Regions from separate parts of the Streptomyces odontomachicola genome, predicted to be linked through region 2. Evidence: riboswitches for the same ligand, from Rfam matches in the RefSeq annotation. Region 2 holds a riboswitch; each other region holds the start of a gene.
What was found. A riboswitch is a leader RNA that binds a small molecule or an ion and turns the genes downstream of it on or off. The one in region 2 is predicted to bind cobalamin.

Region 1 (5,566 bases), on a different contig from region 2:
GTCAGCTCCTGGACGTTCTGCAGCTCCATGAAGGAGAAGGGGTTGTGCGAGCCGTAGCGGACCGGGAAGCCCAGGCGGGCGAGGCGCTGGTCGGCGACGGCCTCCAGGTACTCCCGCATGGACTCGGTGTTCATGCCGGGCAGCCCCTCGCCGCACAGGTCGCGCGCGAACTGGAGCTCCGCCTCCACGGCCTCCTCCAGCATCGCGGTGACCTGCTTCTCGAGCTCGTCGTCGAAGAGCTCGGGCTCCTCCTGCCGGACCGTGTCCACGACGTCGAAGGCGAACGACATGTGCATGGACTCGTCGCGGAACACCCAGTTGGTGCCGGTGGCCAGGCCGTGCAGCAGGCCCCGCGAGCGGAACCAGTACACGTACGCGAAGGCCCCGTAGAAGAACAGGCCCTCGATGCAGGCCGCGAAGCAGATCAGGTTGAGCAGGAAGCGGCGGCGGTCCTCCTTGCTCTCCAGCCGGTCCATCTCCTCGACCGAGTCCATCCACTTGAAGCAGAACTGCGCCTTCTCGCGGATCGACGGGATGTTCTCGACGGCGGCGAACGCCTCCACCCGCTCGTCGTGGTCGGGCAGATAGGTGTCCAGCAGCGTCAGATAGAACTGGACGTGCACGGCCTCCTCGAAGAGCTGCCGGGAGAGATACAGCCGCGCCTCGGGCGAGTTGATGTGCTTGTAGAGCGTGAGCACGAGGTTGTTCGCCACGATCGAGTCGCCGGTCGCGAAGAACGCCACCAGCCGGCTGATCATGTGCTGCTCGCCCGGCGTCATCTTGGCGAGGTCGGCCACGTCGGAGTGGAGGTCGACCTCCTCGACGGTCCAGGTGTTCTTGATCGCGTCCCGGTAGCGCTCGTAGAAGTGCGGGTAGCGCATGGGGCGCAGGGTCAGCTCGAAGCCGGGGTCGAGCAGATTCTGCGTACCGGTGGTGGTCGTGTCGTCGGCGGTCGGCATTACTGGCAGGCCTCGCAGGACTCGGGGTTTTCCAGGGAGCAGGCGGCGGCTTCCTCGTCCGCCTGCTGGACGGGCAGGGTGGGCGCGGCGGTCGGGGCTGAGTCGCCGGCCGCGGTCCGTGTGCCGCCGCCCGCCGCCTGCGCGATGCGCGTGGCGGGACGCGAGCGCAGGTAGTACGTGGTCTTGATGCCCTGTCGCCAGGCGTACGCGTACATCGAGCTGAGCTTCCCGATGGTCGGCGCGGCCATGAACAGGTTGAGCGACTGGCTCTGGTCGAGGTACGGGGTGCGGGCCGCGGCCATGTCGATGACGGCGCGCTGCGGGAGCTCCCACGCGGTGCGGTACAGCGCGCGCACCTCCTCGGGGACCCACTCCAGGTCCTGCACCGAGCCGTTGGCGTCCCGCAGGGCCTCCAGCGCCTGGCCGTCCCACAGCCCGTGCCGCTTCAGCTCCTCCACCAGGTACGCGTTGACCTGGAGGAACTCACCGCTGAGGGTCTCGCGTTTGAAGAGGTTGGACACCTGCGGCTCGATGCACTCGTACACGCCCGCGATGGACGCGATGGTGGCCGTCGGCGCGATGGCGAGCAGCAGCGCGTTGCGCATGCCCGTCTGAGCGATGCGCGCGCGCAGCGCCTCCCAGCGCTCCGGCCAGTGCGGCGCCGCGTCCGCGTAGTGGTCGGGGTGCAGGACGCCGCGCGCGGTGCGGGTGTGCTCCCACGCGGGCAGCGGGCCGTGCCGCTCGGCGAGATCGGCCGACGCCTCGTAGGCGGCGAGCATGATGCGCTCGGAGATCCGCGTGGACAGCTCGCGGGCCTCGGCCGAGTCGAAGGCGAGCCGCCGCCGGAAGAACACGTCCTGCAGCCCCATCAGGCCCAGACCGACCGGCCGCCAGCGGGAGTTGGAGGCTCCGGCCTGGCCCGTGGGATAGAAGTTGATGTCCACCACGCGGTCCAGGAAGGCCACCGCGGTGCGCACGGTCGCGTCCAGGCGCTCCCAGTCCAGCTCGCCGTCCTCGTCCAGGTGCGCGGCGAGATTGACCGAGCCGAGGTTGCACACGGCGGTCTCGGAGTCGTCGGTGACCTCCAGGATCTCGGTGCACAGGTTCGAGGAGTGCACCACACTGCCCGGCTCGGCGGTCTGGTTGGCCGTGCGGTTGGAGGCGTCCTTGAAGGTCATCCAGCCGTTGCCGGTCTGCGCGAGGGTGCGCATCATCCGCGAGTACAACTGCCGCGCGGGGACGCGGCGTACGTACCGCTCCTCGGCCTCCGCCTTCCGGTACGCCGCGTCGAACTCCTCACCCCACAGGTCCACCAGCTCCGGCGCGTCAGCGGGGGAGAACAGCGACCATTCCGCATCGGCCTCCACACGGCGCATGAACTCGTCCGGGATCCAGTGCGCGATGTTGAGGTTGTGGGTGCGCCGGGCGTCCTCGCCGGTGTTGTCCCGCAGCTCCAGGAACTCCTCGACGTCCGCGTGCCAGGGCTCCAGGTAGACGCAGGCCGCGCCCTTGCGCCGGCCGCCCTGGTTGACCGCGGCCACCGAGGAGTCGAGGGTGCGCAGGAACGGCACGATCCCGTTGGAGTGCCCGTTGGTGCCGCGGATCAGCGAACCGCGGGCGCGGATGCGGGAGAACGGCAGCCCGATGCCGCCCGCGTGCTTCGAGAGCCGCGCGACCTGGTGATACCGCTCGTAGATCGAGTCCAGCTCGTCCAGCGGGGAGTCCAGCAGATAGCAGGAGGACATCTGCGGGTGCCGGGTGCCGGAGTTGAACAGCGTGGGCGACGAGGGCAGGTACGAGAGCGAGCTGGTCAGCCCGTACAGCTCGGCCACGTCGTCGAGGGCGCGCTCGGAGTCGTCCTCGGCCAGACCGCAGGCCACCCGCAGCAGGAAGTGCTGCGGCGTCTCGATGACCTTGCGGGTGGTGGGGTGCCGCAGCAGATAGCGGGAGTGCAGCGTACGCAGGCCGAAGTAGCCGAACCTGTCGTCCGCGCCGTCCGCCACCGCCCGCTCCACCAGCGCGTCGAGCCGCTCGGCGTGCAGCCGCACGAAGCGGGCCGTCCCGTCCGCGATCAGCCCCTCGCCGTGCCCGGCGGCGACCGAGGCGGAGAAGGAGTCCGCGCCCTGCGAGGCCGCCTCCTCCCGCACCGAGAGGGTCAGCAGCCGCGCGGCGAGCCGCGAATACTCCGGCTCCTCTGCGGTCAGGCCAGCGGCCGTCTCGGTGGCGAGGCCGTGCAACTCGGCGTAGTCCGCGCCGGGTTGCCGCCCGCGGCGCACGGCGGCGGCGATCCGCTCGGGGTCGGTGGCGGGCAGGCCCTCGGTCAGCTCTCCGAGCGTGCGCAGCAGGCGTTCCTCGGGGCGCCCGGGGTCTGAGCCGGGCTCCTTGTCACAAGGACCGGCCGCGCCGGAGGATGCGGCGGGTGCTGCTGGTGCGATGGTCACGGACGTGCTCTCCCTCGCGTGGCGGGGGCCGCGACGGGTGGTGCACGAGGCCGCGGGGGCGTGCGGTGCCACCAGGGCAGGGCACAACGGGGCACACCCCACGACGTCCACCGGCCCAACCCACGAAGCCCGGACGACATTTCCCACTGCCGGCAGGCACTCGGACTCGCGCGGGCCGGCCCTCATACGGGCATGAGGGGCCCACGCTCACCGTTGCGGGACAGTTCCGGATTCGCACCGGATTCCCCTGCGGCGACAGCGAACACGAGCATACATGTTGTGTTGGCTTGTGCGGCCCACCCCATATCTTGTGTCGCGGGTCAAGCGATCTTTCCGCGGGCCACGCCTGTGCGGCCCGGGGACACGGCTCCGGCCACAGCTCCGGCGACGGCTTCAACTCCGGCTCCGGCTCCCGCTCCGGCTACAGCTCCAGTGCGTACGTCATCAGCCTCACGTCCGGCACCGGGCTCCAGTCGCGCTCGGGGGTGCGGGTGAAGCCCAGCCGCTCGTACAGCCGGTGGCCCGCCCTCATCCGCTCGCCCGTGGACAGCACCAGGCGCCGCACCCCCAGCAGCCGCGCGCGGTCCATGCAGGCGCGGACCAGTGCCTCGCCGGTGCCGCGGCCGCGTCCCTCGGAGCGCACGGCGAGCATCCTGAACTCCGCCTCGTCGGGCGCGGATATCTCCGCCAGCCGCGTGCCGTGCGGGACGAAGACCACGCTGCCCAGCACGGGGCCGCCCTCGCGCGGGACGGCGACCAGCATCTCGCCCGCGCCCTCCCGCGACCGCGCGTCCCGCAGCGTGTCCAGATAGGGGTCGCCGGGGTCGAGCAGGCCGTCCGACGCGTAGGCCCCGGCGGTCAGCTCGCCGATCTCGTCCAGCTCCTCCGGACGCGCGCTCCTGATGGTGATGTCCATGGGAGCAAGCATGAAGCCCCCCACTGACAATCGCCGCGAACGGCGGCCGCCAGTGGGGCACTTGGGGTCTCATGCGCAGGTCACCGCGTCAGCGGTCACGCGCGAGCAGCCACGCACGCTCGCTCACTCCCGCTGCGCAGCCGCCAGCTCCGCCCTCTCCTCCTTGGTGGAGATCAGCCCGTCGGGCGCGGTGATCCGCGACTCCTCGTACGGCGCCTCCTGCAACTCGGAGGGGATGCCCGCCCGTTGCAGCCGCAGCGACTTCACACACGTGCGGGCCGCGTCCGCCAGGACCACCACGACCAGCAGCGCGAAGAGGGCCGACAGCACGCCGTCCACCGTGGTGTTGGTGACGATGGTGTGCATGTCGTCCATGGTCTTGGCGGGCGGGAGCACCTTGTTCTGCGCGATGGCCGCCTGGGTGTCCGAACGCTGCTGGAAGAAGCCCACCTTCGGATCGGAGGAGAACACCTTCTGCCAGCTCGCGGTCAGCGTGACCACCGCGTCCCAGACCAGCGGAATCCCGGTCACCCAGGCCCACTTGAGCCGCCCCGACTTGATCAGCAGCGTGGTGGCGACGGCCAGCGCGACCGCGGCGAGGAGCTGGTTCGCGATGCCGAACAGGGGGAAGAGCTGGTTGATCCCGCCCAGCGGCTCGTGCACGCCGACCCACAGGAAGTAGCCCCACAGGGCCACCACGACGCCGCTGGTCAGCCAGATCCCGGGCTGCCAGCTCACGTTGCGGAACTTCGGGATCACGTTGCCGAGCGTGTCCTGCAGCATGAAGCGCCCCACCCGGGTCCCCGCGTCCAGCGCGGTGAGGATGAACAGCGCCTCGAACATGATCGCGAAGTGGTACCAGAACGCCTTCATCCCGGCGCCGCCGAACGCCTGGGAGAAGATCTCGGACACGCCGACCGCCAGCGTGGGCGCCCCGCCCGTGCGCGAGAGCAGCGAGTGTTCCTCGACGGCCTTGGCAGCGGCGGCCAGTTGGTCGGGCGAGATGTGATAGCCGAAGCCCGCGACCGCCTGGGACGCCGACTGCACGGAGTCGCCGATCACGCCCGCCGGAGCGTTCATCGCGAAGTACAGGCCCGGGTCGATGATGCTGGCCGCGACCAGCGCCATCACGGCGACGAAGGACTCCATCAGCATCGCCCCGTACCCGATCATCCGGATCTGGGTCTCCTTCTGGATCATCTTCGGGGTGGTGCCCGAGGCGATCAGCGAGTGGAACCCGGAGAGCGCGC
Region 2 (5,566 bases):
GCCCTCGCCTCCGGCGCCCAGGTCTGGATGGCCGACTTCGAGGACGCCACCTCCCCGACCTGGGAGAACGTCATCGGCGGGCAGGTGGTGCTGCGCGATCTCGCGGTGTACGGGGCCGAGCTGCCGCCGAACCAAGCCGGGCTTCCGGCGTACGGGGCCGGGTCCGGCGATCGCGGGGACGCCGCCGCGCAGGTGCCGCCCACAACGGTCGTCCGTCCGCGTGGCTGGCATCTCACCGAGGAGCATCTGCGCATCGACGGCCGCGCGCTGTCGGCCGCGCTGGTGGACTTCGGCCTGTACTTCTTCCACTGCGCCCAGCACCGGATCGACGCCGGTTCAGGCCCGTACTTCTACCTCCCCAAGCTGGAGAACCACTACGAGGCCCGGCTCTGGAACGACGTGTTCGTGCTGGCCCAGGACCTGCTGGGCATCCCGCGCGGCACGGTGCGGGCCACGGTGCTGATCGAGACGATCACGGCGGCCTTCGAGATGGAGGAGATCCTGCACGAACTCCGCGAGCACAGCGCGGGGTTGAACGCCGGGCGCTGGGACTACCTCTTCAGCCTCGTGAAGAACTTCGCGCACCGCCCCGACTACCTCCTGCCCGACCGCAGTCGGCTCACCATGACGGCGCCGTTCATGCGCGCCTACACCGACCTGCTGGTGCGCACCTGCCACAAGCGCGGCGCCCACGCCCTCGGCGGGCTCGCCGCCCAGCTCCCCGCATCCGGCCCCGGCGCCGAACCTCACGCGCGGGAGGCGGCCCTCGCCGCGGTGCGGCTGGACAAGGAGCGCGAGGCCGAGGACGGCTTCGACGGATCGGCGGTCGTGGACCCCGCGCTGGTGCCCACATGCCGCGCGGTGTTCGACGGCGCGCTCGCCGGGCGCCCGCACCAGATCGAGCGCACCCGCGATGACGTGCACATCACCGCACGGGACCTGCTCGCCGTACGCCGTACGGCCGGGCCGCCCACCGAGGAGGGCATCCGCGCGGACATCGCCGTGGCGCTGCGCTACATCGACGCCTGGCTGCGTGGCAGCGGAGAGGTCCCCTTGGAGGGCGAGGCCGCCGACGCCTCCACCGCCGAGATCGCCCGCTGCCATCTGTGGCAGTGGCTGCGGCACGGCGCCACCGACCCCGCGACCGTCCACGCGCTGCTGGACCGCGAGTGCGCCGCGCTGGCGAAGGAGGACCCCGGCGCACTGACCCTGGAGGCGCGCTCCGTGCTCGAACGCGCCGCGCTCTCCCGCGAGTTGCCCGCCTACTTCACGACCGAGGCGTACGCGGAGCACCTGGTGCGCGCCACGGAGGGAGCCGCATGAGCCCCGGTCCGGGCCCCGTGCCGAACCCCCGTTTCCGGCGGATCGGCGTCGTGGGCGGCGGGCGGATGGGCGCCGGCATCGCCGAGGTGTGCGCACGCGCGGGCCTGGACACCGTGGTGTGCGAGGCCGACGCGACCGCCGCGAGGGGAGCCGCAGAGCGGGTCGCGGAGTCGCTGGAACGGGCCGTCCAGCGCGGCAAGCTCGACCGCATCTCGGCCGAGGACGCGCAGGCCCGGCTGGTGTTCACCGGAGACCTGGAGGACCTGGCCGACCGGCAGCTCGTCGTCGAGGCCGTGGTGGAGAACGCGGAGGCCAAGGCCGAGGTCTTCACCCTCCTCGACAAGATCGTGGAGGACCCCGAGGCGGTGCTGGCCACCAACACCTCCTCGATCCCCGTGATGCGCCTGGGCATGGCGACGCGGCGCGCCGACCGCGTGCTGGGCCTGCACTTCTTCAACCCGGTGCCGGTGCTGCCCCTGGTCGAGGTCGTGACCTCGCTGCACACGTCACCCGAAACGGCGCGCGCCGCCGCGGAGTTCGCCACGGAGACGCTGGGCAAGACCGTGGTGCGCTCGAAGGACCGGGCGGGCTTCGTGGTCAACGCACTGCTCGTTCCGTACCTGCTCTCCGCCGTGCGCATGGCGGAATCCGGCTTCGCCACGGCAGCCGACGTGGACGCGGGCATGCGCCTGGGATGCGCGCATCCGATGGGGCCGCTGGAGCTGGCCGACCTGATCGGCCTGGACACCGTGGCCTCCATCGCCGCCTCGCTGTACGAGGAGTTCAAGGAGCCCCTGTACGCCGCTCCGCCGCTGCTCAGCCGCATGGTCGAGGCGGGGCTGCTGGGCCGCAAGAGCGGCCGGGGGTTCCACGTGTACGACCAGGGGTGAGGGTCCCTGGTGCTGTCGCCCGCGCCTCTGAGGGGTGAGCGCGGGCGGCGCGGGCCGGGCGCGACAACGGGCGTGCCCGGCCCGGGACTTACCGCTCAGCGGCGGCGGTCTTGAGCGAACCGCGGCGCCCTGCGGCGCCCGCCGATGATCACGGTGCCCTGTTCAGGGGCGGGGTGATCCGTTTAGGCTGGCAGTGCAGCTGGTTCGCCCCACCCGCCAGGTGGGAGGCGTCGTAAGAGGGAACCCGGTGTGACTCCGGGACTGCCCCGCAGCGGTGAGTGGGAACGACCGCCGTCATGAGCACTGGCCCGCAAGGGCCGGGAAGCGACGGCCAGTAGGAGCCCGCCGGAGCATGAGTTTCCGGCAGGCGCGCCCACGAGTCCGAAGACCTGCCCGTTGCCCGCACGCGCCCTGTCGTGTGCGGATCCCGGTGACCTCGAGGGCAGGTCGGAGGGCGCTTCCGGACGGTGTCGACACCGTTTCCCGGAAGCAGGCAAGGACGGTGGGCGCAGGCCGCGCGCCCGGTTCCCGTCCTCCTGCCGTCGCCTTCGCGTCCTCGTCCCGATCCGGGATGTCCGAGGAGAGATCTCGCGAAGGAGAGTTCCGTGACAGCCAAGTCCGCAGCCGCGGCAGCACGGGCCACCGTGTACGGCTACCCCCGCCAGGGCCCCAACAGGGAGCTCAAGAAGGCGATCGAGGGCTACTGGAAGGGCCGCGTCACCGCAGACGCCCTCCGGCAGACCGCGCAGGACCTGCGCAAGGCCAACTGGCAGCAGCTCGCAGGCGCCGGCATCCACGAGGTGCCGACCGGCGACTTCTCGTACTACGACCACGTGCTGGACACCAGTGTGATGGTCGGTGCCATTCCGGAACGCCACCGCGCGGCCGTCGAGGCCGACGCGCTGGACGGCTTCTTCGCCATGGCCCGCGGCACCCAGGACGTGGCGCCGCTGGAGATGACCAAGTGGTTCGACACCAACTACCACTACCTGGTCCCGGAGCTGGGCCCCGACACGGCCTTCTCCGCCAACCCGGTCAAGCAGCTCGCCGAGCTCAAGGAGGCGCTGGCGCTGGGGCTCACCCCGCGGCCGGTGCTCGTGGGCCCGGTCACCTACCTGCTGCTGGCCAAGCCCGCCCCGGGCGTGAACCCCGGCTTCGAGCCGCTGTCCCTGCTGGACAAGCTGCTGCCGGTGTACTCGCAGATCCTGGGTGAGCTGCGCGCGGCCGGCGCCGAGTGGGTGCAGATCGACGAGCCCGCGCTGGTGCAGGACCGCAGCAAGGCCGAGCTGGAGGCCGCCTCCCGCGCCTACGACCTGCTGGGCAAGCTGGCCGACCGGCCCAAGCTGCTGGTCGCCTCGTACTTCGACCGGCTCGGCGAGGCGCTGCCCGTGCTCGCCAAGAGCCCCGTGGACGGCCTCGCGGTGGACTTCACCGAGGCCGCTGCCGCCAACGCCGAGGACCTGCGCAAGCTGGGCGGGCTCTCCGGCAAGCGCCTGGTGGCGGGGGTGGTCAACGGGCGCAACATCTGGATCAACGATCTGGAGAAGTCGCTCACCACCCTCAACTCCCTGACCGGGCTGGCCGACCGGGTGGACGTGGCGGCCTCCTGCTCGCTGCTGCACGTCCCGCTCGACGCGCAGGCCGAGGGCGACATCGACCCCGAGGTGCTGCGCTGGCTGGCCTTCGCGCGGCAGAAGACGACCGAGATCGTCACCCTGACGCAGGCGCTGAACGAGGGAGCCGACAAGGCCGCCGAGGCGCTGTCGGCCAACCGCCGCGACCTGGAGTCCCGCCGGGCCTCCTCGATCACCCACAACCCCGCCGTGCGCGAGCGCGCGAACGCGGTGACCGCGGCCGACACGCGCCGCTCGCAGCCCTACGCCGAGCGCACCAAGGCGCAGCGCGAGCACCTGGGCCTGCCGCTCCTGCCGACCACCACGATCGGTTCCTTCCCGCAGACAGCCGAACTGCGCACGGCCCGCGCCGACCTGCGCAAGGGGAGGATCGACGCGGCGGCGTACGAGGAGCGGATCAAGACCGAGATCCGCGAGGTGCTGTCCTTCCAGGAGAAGGCGGGCATCGACGTGCTGGTGCACGGCGAGCCCGAGCGCAACGACATGGTGCAGTACTTCGCCGAGCAGCTCTCCGGCTACCTGGCCACGCAGCACGGCTGGGTCCAGTCGTACGGCACCCGCTACGTCCGCCCGCCGATCCTGGCCGGCGACATCTCGCGTCCCGAGCCGATGACCGTGGCCTGGACTACGTACGCGCAGTCCCAGACGAAGCGCCCGGTCAAGGGCATGCTCACGGGCCCGGTCACCATGCTCGCCTGGTCCTTCGTGCGCGACGACCAGCCCCTGGCGGAGACGGCCAGGCAGGTGGCGCTCGCGCTGCGCGACGAGGTCAACGACCTCGAAGCGGCGGGCACCTCGGTGATCCAGGTGGACGAGCCGGCGCTGCGCGAGACGCTGCCGCTGCGGGCCGACGGGCGCCCGGCCTACCTGGAGTGGGCCACCGAGTCCTTCCGGCTGTCGACGGCGGGTGTGCGTCCCGCGACGCAGATCCACACGCACATGTGCTACGCCGAGTTCGGCGACATCATCCAGGCCATCGACGACATCGACGCCGATGTGATCAGCCTGGAGGCCGCGCGCTCGCACATGCAGGTCGCGCATGAGCTGGCCGACCACGGCTACCCTCGCGAGGCGGGCCCGGGCGTCTACGACATCCACTCGCCGCGCGTGCCGAGCGCCGAGGAGGCGACGGCCCTGCTCCGCAAGGGGCTTGAGGCGCTGCCGCCCGAGCGGCTGTGGGTCAACCCGGACTGCGGCCTGAAGACCCGCGGCTGGCCCGAGACCCGGGAGAGCCTGGAGAACCTGGTCGCTGCGGCCCGCACGGTACGCGGCGAGCTGCCGGGCCACACCGGCTGACCCCCGCCCTTCCCTAGGGGGCAGGGGTCCCACAGCGGGGCGGGCGGTTGTCGGCCCGCCCGCCCCGCACCCTCTTCTTCTCCCTGCGCTTGTACGAGCGTTCAGCTCTGTTCCGCGCGTTCAGCGCCGTGCGCGCGTCCAGCCGGGCTCACCGCAGCGCGGCCACCAGCGCGTCGCGCGGGGAGCACCACAGCGCCCGCGCCTCGGCGAAGCCGGACTCGCGCAGGGTGGTGAGGTGCCAGTCCGTCGTGGTGGGGCGCTCGCCGCGGGGCCGCCGGGTGGACGGGTCGCGCGGGTCGTCGAAGAGCGCGAAGCGCTCCTCGGCCGCGCCGGCCAGGGCCGGGTCCTCGGCGACGGCCGCCCACCACGCGGCCCAGTCCTGTGCGCCCTCGGCCTTCTCGCGCTCCTGGCGGGCCTGGTGGT
Region 3 (5,566 bases), on a different contig from region 2:
CAGCCAGTGCAGCGCGCGCACCGTGCCGCGGGTGCCGGGCACCACCACGAGGTCGGCGTCGGCCAGCTCCTCGGGCCTGTCGGTGAAGCGGACGACCACGCCCGGCTCGGCGGCCAGCGCGTCCACGTCCGTGAAGTTGGACATCAGCGGCACCGGCAGCACCGCGACCCGCAGCACGTCGCTGCCGTGCGGGGGCGCCGCGCTGGACTCCCGTACGGTGCCGCGCAGCGACACCCGCAGGCCGTCCTCCTCGTCGATGCCGAGCCCGTGCTGATGCGGAAGCACGCCCAGCGTCTGCCGCCCGGTGAGGTCGCGGAGCTGCGCGAGCCCCGGCTCCAGCAGCGAGACGTCGCCGCGGAACTTGTTCACCAGATAGCCCGCCAGCAGCTCCTGGTCCCCGGCCGACATCAGCGCCGTCGTGCCGAAGAACTGGGCGAACACCCCGCCGCGGTCGATGTCCCCGACGACCACGACGGGGAGGCGTGCGGCCCGGGCCAGGCCCATGTTCACGATGTCGGTGCGCCGCAGGTTGATCTCGGCGGGGCTGCCCGCGCCCTCGCAGATCACCGCGTCGTGGGTGCCGCGCAGCTCCTCCAGGCACCCGTTGACGGTCTCGGCCAACTGCCCCTGCCGCCCGGCGTGGTAGCCGCGCGCACTCAGCTCGCCCACCGGCTTGCCCATCAGCACGACCTGGCTGGTGCGGTCGCCGCCTGGCTTGAGCAGCACGGGGTTCATCAGCGCGCTGGGCTCGGTGCGCGCCGCCGCGGCCTGCATCGCCTGGGCCCGGCCGATCTCGGCGCCGTCGAGTGTGACGAACGAGTTCAGCGACATGTTCTGCGCCTTGAACGGCGCCACCTTGAGGCCCTTGCGCGCCAGCCACCGGCAGATGCCCGCGGTGACCACGCTCTTGCCGGCGTCCGAGGTCGTCCCCGCGACCAGCAGCCCGCCTCCGGTACGGCTCGTGCTCACACCCTCCCCTTCCTGCGCCGCGCGGCCAGGTGCCCCGCGGCGGTGACGGCCAGCGCCAGCGCGCCGACGCGCCGCGAGAGCCGCACGGCCCGCGCGATGTCGCCGGAACGCACAGGGCGCCCGCCGGAGTTCAGCGCGGGACGGTGCTCGGTCCGGCCGCCGTACGAGAGCGTGCCCCCCAAGCGCACGCCCAGTGCCCCCGCGAACGAGGCTTCCACGGGGCCCGCGTTGGGGCTGGGGTGCCGGCCCGCGTCCGCGCGCCAGGCGCGCGCCGCGCCGCGCGGGTCGCCGCCGCCCGCCACCGCGAGCAGCGCCGTGAGCCGGGCGCCCGGCCACCCCGCGACGTCGTCCAGCCGCGCCGCCGCCCAGCCGAACTTCGCGTAACGGGGCGAACGGTGACCCACCATCGCGTCCAGCGTGTTCACGGCACGGAACCCCGCGAGCCCGGGCACACCGCCCAGCGCGCCCCACACCAGGGCGCCCACGACCGCGTCCGAGGTGTTCTCCGCGACCGACTCCACGACGGCTCGCGCGATGCCGTCGGCGTCCAGCGCCTGCGGGTCGCGGCCGCACAGATGGGGCAGCCGCTCGCGCGCGCCGTCCACGTCGCCGCGCTCCAGCGCCTCTCCGATGGCCTTCGCCTCTGCACACAGCGAGGCCCCGCCGACCACGGCCCAGACGGCGGCGGCGGTGAGGGCCGTACGGGGCACGGGCCGCGGCAGTACGCGGGTGAGCAGCGCGGCGGCGGCGACGGTCCCCCCTGCGCACAGCGCGGTGTGCGCGACACCCGCGGCGCGGCGGTCCTGGTAGAGAGCCCGCTCCAGCGCTCCGGCCGCGCGCCCGAACGCGGCGACGGGGTGGGCGCGGCGCGGGTCGCCGACGGCGAGGTCCAGCGCGTAGCCGAGGACGGCGCCGGTCACATGGGCGGCCGCCGTGCGATCCACACTCGGCATGCCGTCAGCGCGCGAAGACGCCACGTACGTGCCCTCGTACGCGCGGAAGATACGGATATGACGCTGTGCCAGGCATGGCGGTGTGTCCTCACTCAGGGTCCTCGCCCTGGCTCGACGTGTCCGGCGGCGAGAGTCTCCTGGCTCCCGGATCGGCGCTCGCTGCGGTGCCTGCGCACCAACCCCCTTGCCTTCCAGCCCGGTTCAGCACCTGGGCCGTGGCCTGTTGATGGGGGAGCGCTCCCCGGTGACAGTGGCGGGACCGCGCCGGATTCTCACCGGCTTCCTCTCCTGCCGCCGCTGGGCAACGTGAAGTCCACCATGCGGGGGAACCCCCGTCAACTTCGCCTTGACCTGGGACGTCGGACTGTGAGCGATACCACCGCGCGGAGTGCGGCGGTTCGGTGAGGGGGAGTGCGGCGGTTCTCCGCGGGGGAGTACGGAGGTCCCGTACGGCAGCAGAAATCCCCCGGGCGCCGGGCCCGGGGGAACGCTGCGACAAGCCGGCGGGCGCCTACTTGCCGCCCGCCGCGATGATCCAGATGCCGAACGCCACCGCGGCCGCGCACACCGCGAAGCACGCCACGGCGCCGGTCCGTGCGAGCGCCGGAGCGCCGCCGCCCTGCCCGCGCGGTGCGGAGGAGCCCACGATGCCGAGCGTGAAGACGCCCACGAGTCCGACCGTCGCCACCAGCGTGACGCCGAAGACCTCGCCGAGTGCGGCCCAGTCGATGTCCATAACCCTGCTTCTTTCTCTCTCGGCCGTCGCGGCCTCAGGAAACGCCGGCCGTGTGCTGCCTGGCCGGAGCGGCAGGACCCTCGGCCCCGACGCCGGCGACGGGCTTGTCCCCGTCCGCCGTCGCCGCCGCTGCAGCGGGCGGCGGGCTGACCGCGCGCACCGCGGCGGTCACCACGCCCTGCGGCTCCCCGGCGTCCTCGGCGGCGGGGGAGACCTGCGCGTCGTTGACGTTGGTGTGGTCGATCGGCTCGCGGCGCGCGGCCGCCCAGATGGCGAGGCAGATCGCCAGGGCCAGCACGCCGACCGTGACCACGCCCCAGGTGCCCTGCTTGGCCAGCAGCGCCGAACCACCGGCCACGAGGCCCGCGGCGGGCAGCGTGAGCGCCCAGCCCACGACCATCCGTCCGGCGGTCGACCAGCGCACCACGCCGCCCTTCTTGCCGAGCCCCGAGCCCATGATCGCGCCGGAGCAGACGTGGGTGGTGGAGAGCGAGAAGCCGATGTGCGAGGAGGCCAGGATGGTGGCCGCCGCACCGGTCTGCGCCGCGAAGCCCTGCGGCGGCTGGATGTCGGTGATGCCCTTGCCCATGGTGCGGATGATGCGCCAGCCGCCCAGGTAGGTGCCGAGCGCGATGGCCAGGCCCGCGGAGGCGATGACCCACAGCGGCGGATCGGCGTCCGGCGCCAGCGCGCCGCCCGCGATCAGTGCCAGGGTGATGACGCCCATGGTCTTCTGCGCGTCGTTGGTGCCGTGGGCCAGCGAGACCAGTCCCGCCGAGGTGATCTGACCGGCGCGGTAGCCCTTCGCGGTCTGCTCCTCGCCCGCCTTGTGCGCCAGCCGGTAGGTCAGCCGGGTCGCCAGCATCGCGGCGATGCCCGCGACCAGCGGGGCCGCTATGGCCGGGATGAGGACCTTCATGACGACGACGTCGCCGTTCACCGCGCCGAATCCGACGGAGGCGATGGTCGCGCCCATCAGGCCGCCCATCAGCGCGTGCGAGGAGCTGGAGGGCAGACCGGCGAGCCAGGTCAGCAGATTCCAGATGATGGCGCCGACGAGAGCGGCGAAGATGACTTCGGGCTTGATGCCCGATTCATTGTCAATGAGCCCCGAGGAGATGGTCTTTGCGACCTCGACGGAGATGAAAGCGCCGACGAGGTTGAGGGCCGCCGACATCGCCACCGCGGTCTTGGGCTTGAGTGCCCCGGTGGAGATGGTGGTGGCCATGGCGTTGGCCGTGTCGTGGAAGCCGTTCGTAAAGTCGAACACCAAGGCCGTGACGATCACGATCCCGATGAGAAGCGTGATGTGTTCCATTCACCCAGGCACAATCAGTTCGAAGGTTAATGACTCGGTGAACGTAGGTACGGCGAGTGAACGGAAGGTGAACTGCGGCGGGCGCCGCGATGTCGCTCCCCGACGCCTGTTGTGTGCTGTGGATCACACGCCTGGAGGCCCCTCGCGACGCCGTGAACTGCCCGGCACATGCCCGGACTTCACCGCCCCGTCCAGGGTGCCCGGAACGGCCATTGGCCAGGGCAACGAGTAGGGTCCGGTCCCGGAGGTAAGGCATATGCAGCTGCAGGACGCCTGGCAGAAGCTGGTGGACACCGCCCGCAGGACCGTCGAGGACGGCCTCGTCGTCGGCACCTCGGGCAACGTCTCGGTGCGCGTCGGCGACACCGTGCTCGTCACCCCGACGGGGGTCCCCTACGACCGGCTGGGCCCCGAGGACCTGTGCGCGGTCGAGCTCGACGGGCGGCCGGCCGACGACGGCCCGCGACCGACCAGCGAGCTGCCGATGCACCTCGCCGTGTACCGCAACACCGACGCGCAGGCCGTGGTGCACACCCACGCCGTGCACGCCACCGCCGTCTCCACTCTCGTCGAGGAGCTGCCGCCGATCCACTACATGGCGGCGGCGCTGGGCGGTCCCGTACGCGTCGCCCCGTACGCCACCTACGGCAGCGACGAGCTCGCCGACCACATGCTCGACGCCCTTCGCGACCGCAACGCCTGCCTGCTGCAGAACCACGGCACGATGGCCTACGGCGCCACCCTCGACCAGGCCTACGACCGCACCGCGCAGCTTGAATGGATGTGCCGCGTGTGGCTCACCGCCTCCGGGCTGCCCGGACGCGAGCCCTCGCTGATCCCGCCGGACGAACTCGACCGCGTGGCGCGGAAGTTGCGCGGCTACGGCCAGCGCCCCGCGCCCGAGGAGCGCTGACGGCGGCCCGCCGCGCTCGCAGAGCCTGTGTCATGTCCCCGGCCGGGCGTGCGCCGCCTGGCACGCACGCTCGCGGCGTTGCCGAAAGGCCCTGGTAGCTCCGCTACAAGGACCTTCCGGCGCCTTGCGATCGCACGCACCAGACGCCGCACGCTGATCCGACCGAGGACATGACACAGGCTCTCACCCACCCGGCACCGCCCACTGGCAGCACGGCTCCCGGCGGGCCGACACTGTCGGGCATGCGTACGCGTACCACGGCGGCCCTGGCCGCAGCCTCCGCACTCGGTGCCGGCGCGGCCGCGCTCGCGGCCGGACGGTACGCGGCGGGCGCCGCGCTCCGGCCCGCGCGCCACCGCTCCGAGCGCGCCCCGCTGCCCGCGGGCTTCGAGGGCCGCCGCGCCCTCATCGTGCACGACGCGGACCCCTCCAGGGTCGTGCTCACCCGCTCCCTGTCGGCCGGCCTCCCCGGCACGTACGGGCTGGTCGGACGCGGCACGCACGCCGTGATCGGTCCCGTGCTGGAGGAGGACTCCTCGGCCGACACCGTCGTACGGAGGCTGGAGCGGGTCACCCACGGCGGGCTGCACCCGGGCGACAAGGTGCGGCTCACCCCGCAGGTGCACGTGGGCGACCCGCGCGACGCGCTCGGGCTGCACTGCGCCGACGTCGAGGTC

Region 1: another riboswitch for cobalamin. It lies ahead of ABEE00_RS30360 (ribonucleoside-diphosphate reductase subunit alpha); the one in region 2 lies ahead of metE (5-methyltetrahydropteroyltriglutamate--homocysteine S-methyltransferase).
Region 3: another riboswitch for cobalamin. It lies ahead of ABEE00_RS32575 (cobalamin biosynthesis protein); the one in region 2 lies ahead of metE (5-methyltetrahydropteroyltriglutamate--homocysteine S-methyltransferase).

What each region holds. Positions count from the first base shown of each region.
Region 1 covers NZ_JBCFOK010000020.1:21,797-27,362, forward strand. The annotation lists gene ABEE00_RS30355 (ribonucleotide-diphosphate reductase subunit beta) at 1-959, opposite strand, end outside; gene ABEE00_RS30360 (ribonucleoside-diphosphate reductase subunit alpha) at 959-3,400, opposite strand; cobalamin riboswitch at 3,535-3,672, opposite strand; gene ABEE00_RS30365 (GNAT family N-acetyltransferase) at 3,822-4,316, opposite strand; gene ABEE00_RS30370 (carbon starvation CstA family protein) at 4,440-5,566, opposite strand, start outside.
Region 2 covers NZ_JBCFOK010000002.1:437,772-443,337, reverse strand. The annotation lists gene aceB (malate synthase A) at 1-1,323, shown strand, start outside; gene ABEE00_RS04770 (3-hydroxybutyryl-CoA dehydrogenase) at 1,320-2,213, shown strand; cobalamin riboswitch at 2,397-2,624, shown strand; gene metE (5-methyltetrahydropteroyltriglutamate--homocysteine S-methyltransferase) at 2,819-5,143, shown strand; gene ABEE00_RS04760 (class I SAM-dependent methyltransferase) at 5,292-5,566, opposite strand, start outside.
Region 3 covers NZ_JBCFOK010000024.1:51,598-57,163, forward strand. The annotation lists gene ABEE00_RS32570 (cobyric acid synthase) at 1-969, opposite strand, end outside; gene ABEE00_RS32575 (cobalamin biosynthesis protein) at 966-1,922, opposite strand; cobalamin riboswitch at 2,053-2,208, opposite strand; gene ABEE00_RS32580 (hypothetical protein) at 2,434-2,658, opposite strand; gene ABEE00_RS32585 (inorganic phosphate transporter) at 2,693-3,976, opposite strand; gene ABEE00_RS32590 (class II aldolase/adducin family protein) at 4,233-4,889, shown strand; gene ABEE00_RS32595 (alpha/beta hydrolase) at 5,132-5,566, shown strand, end outside.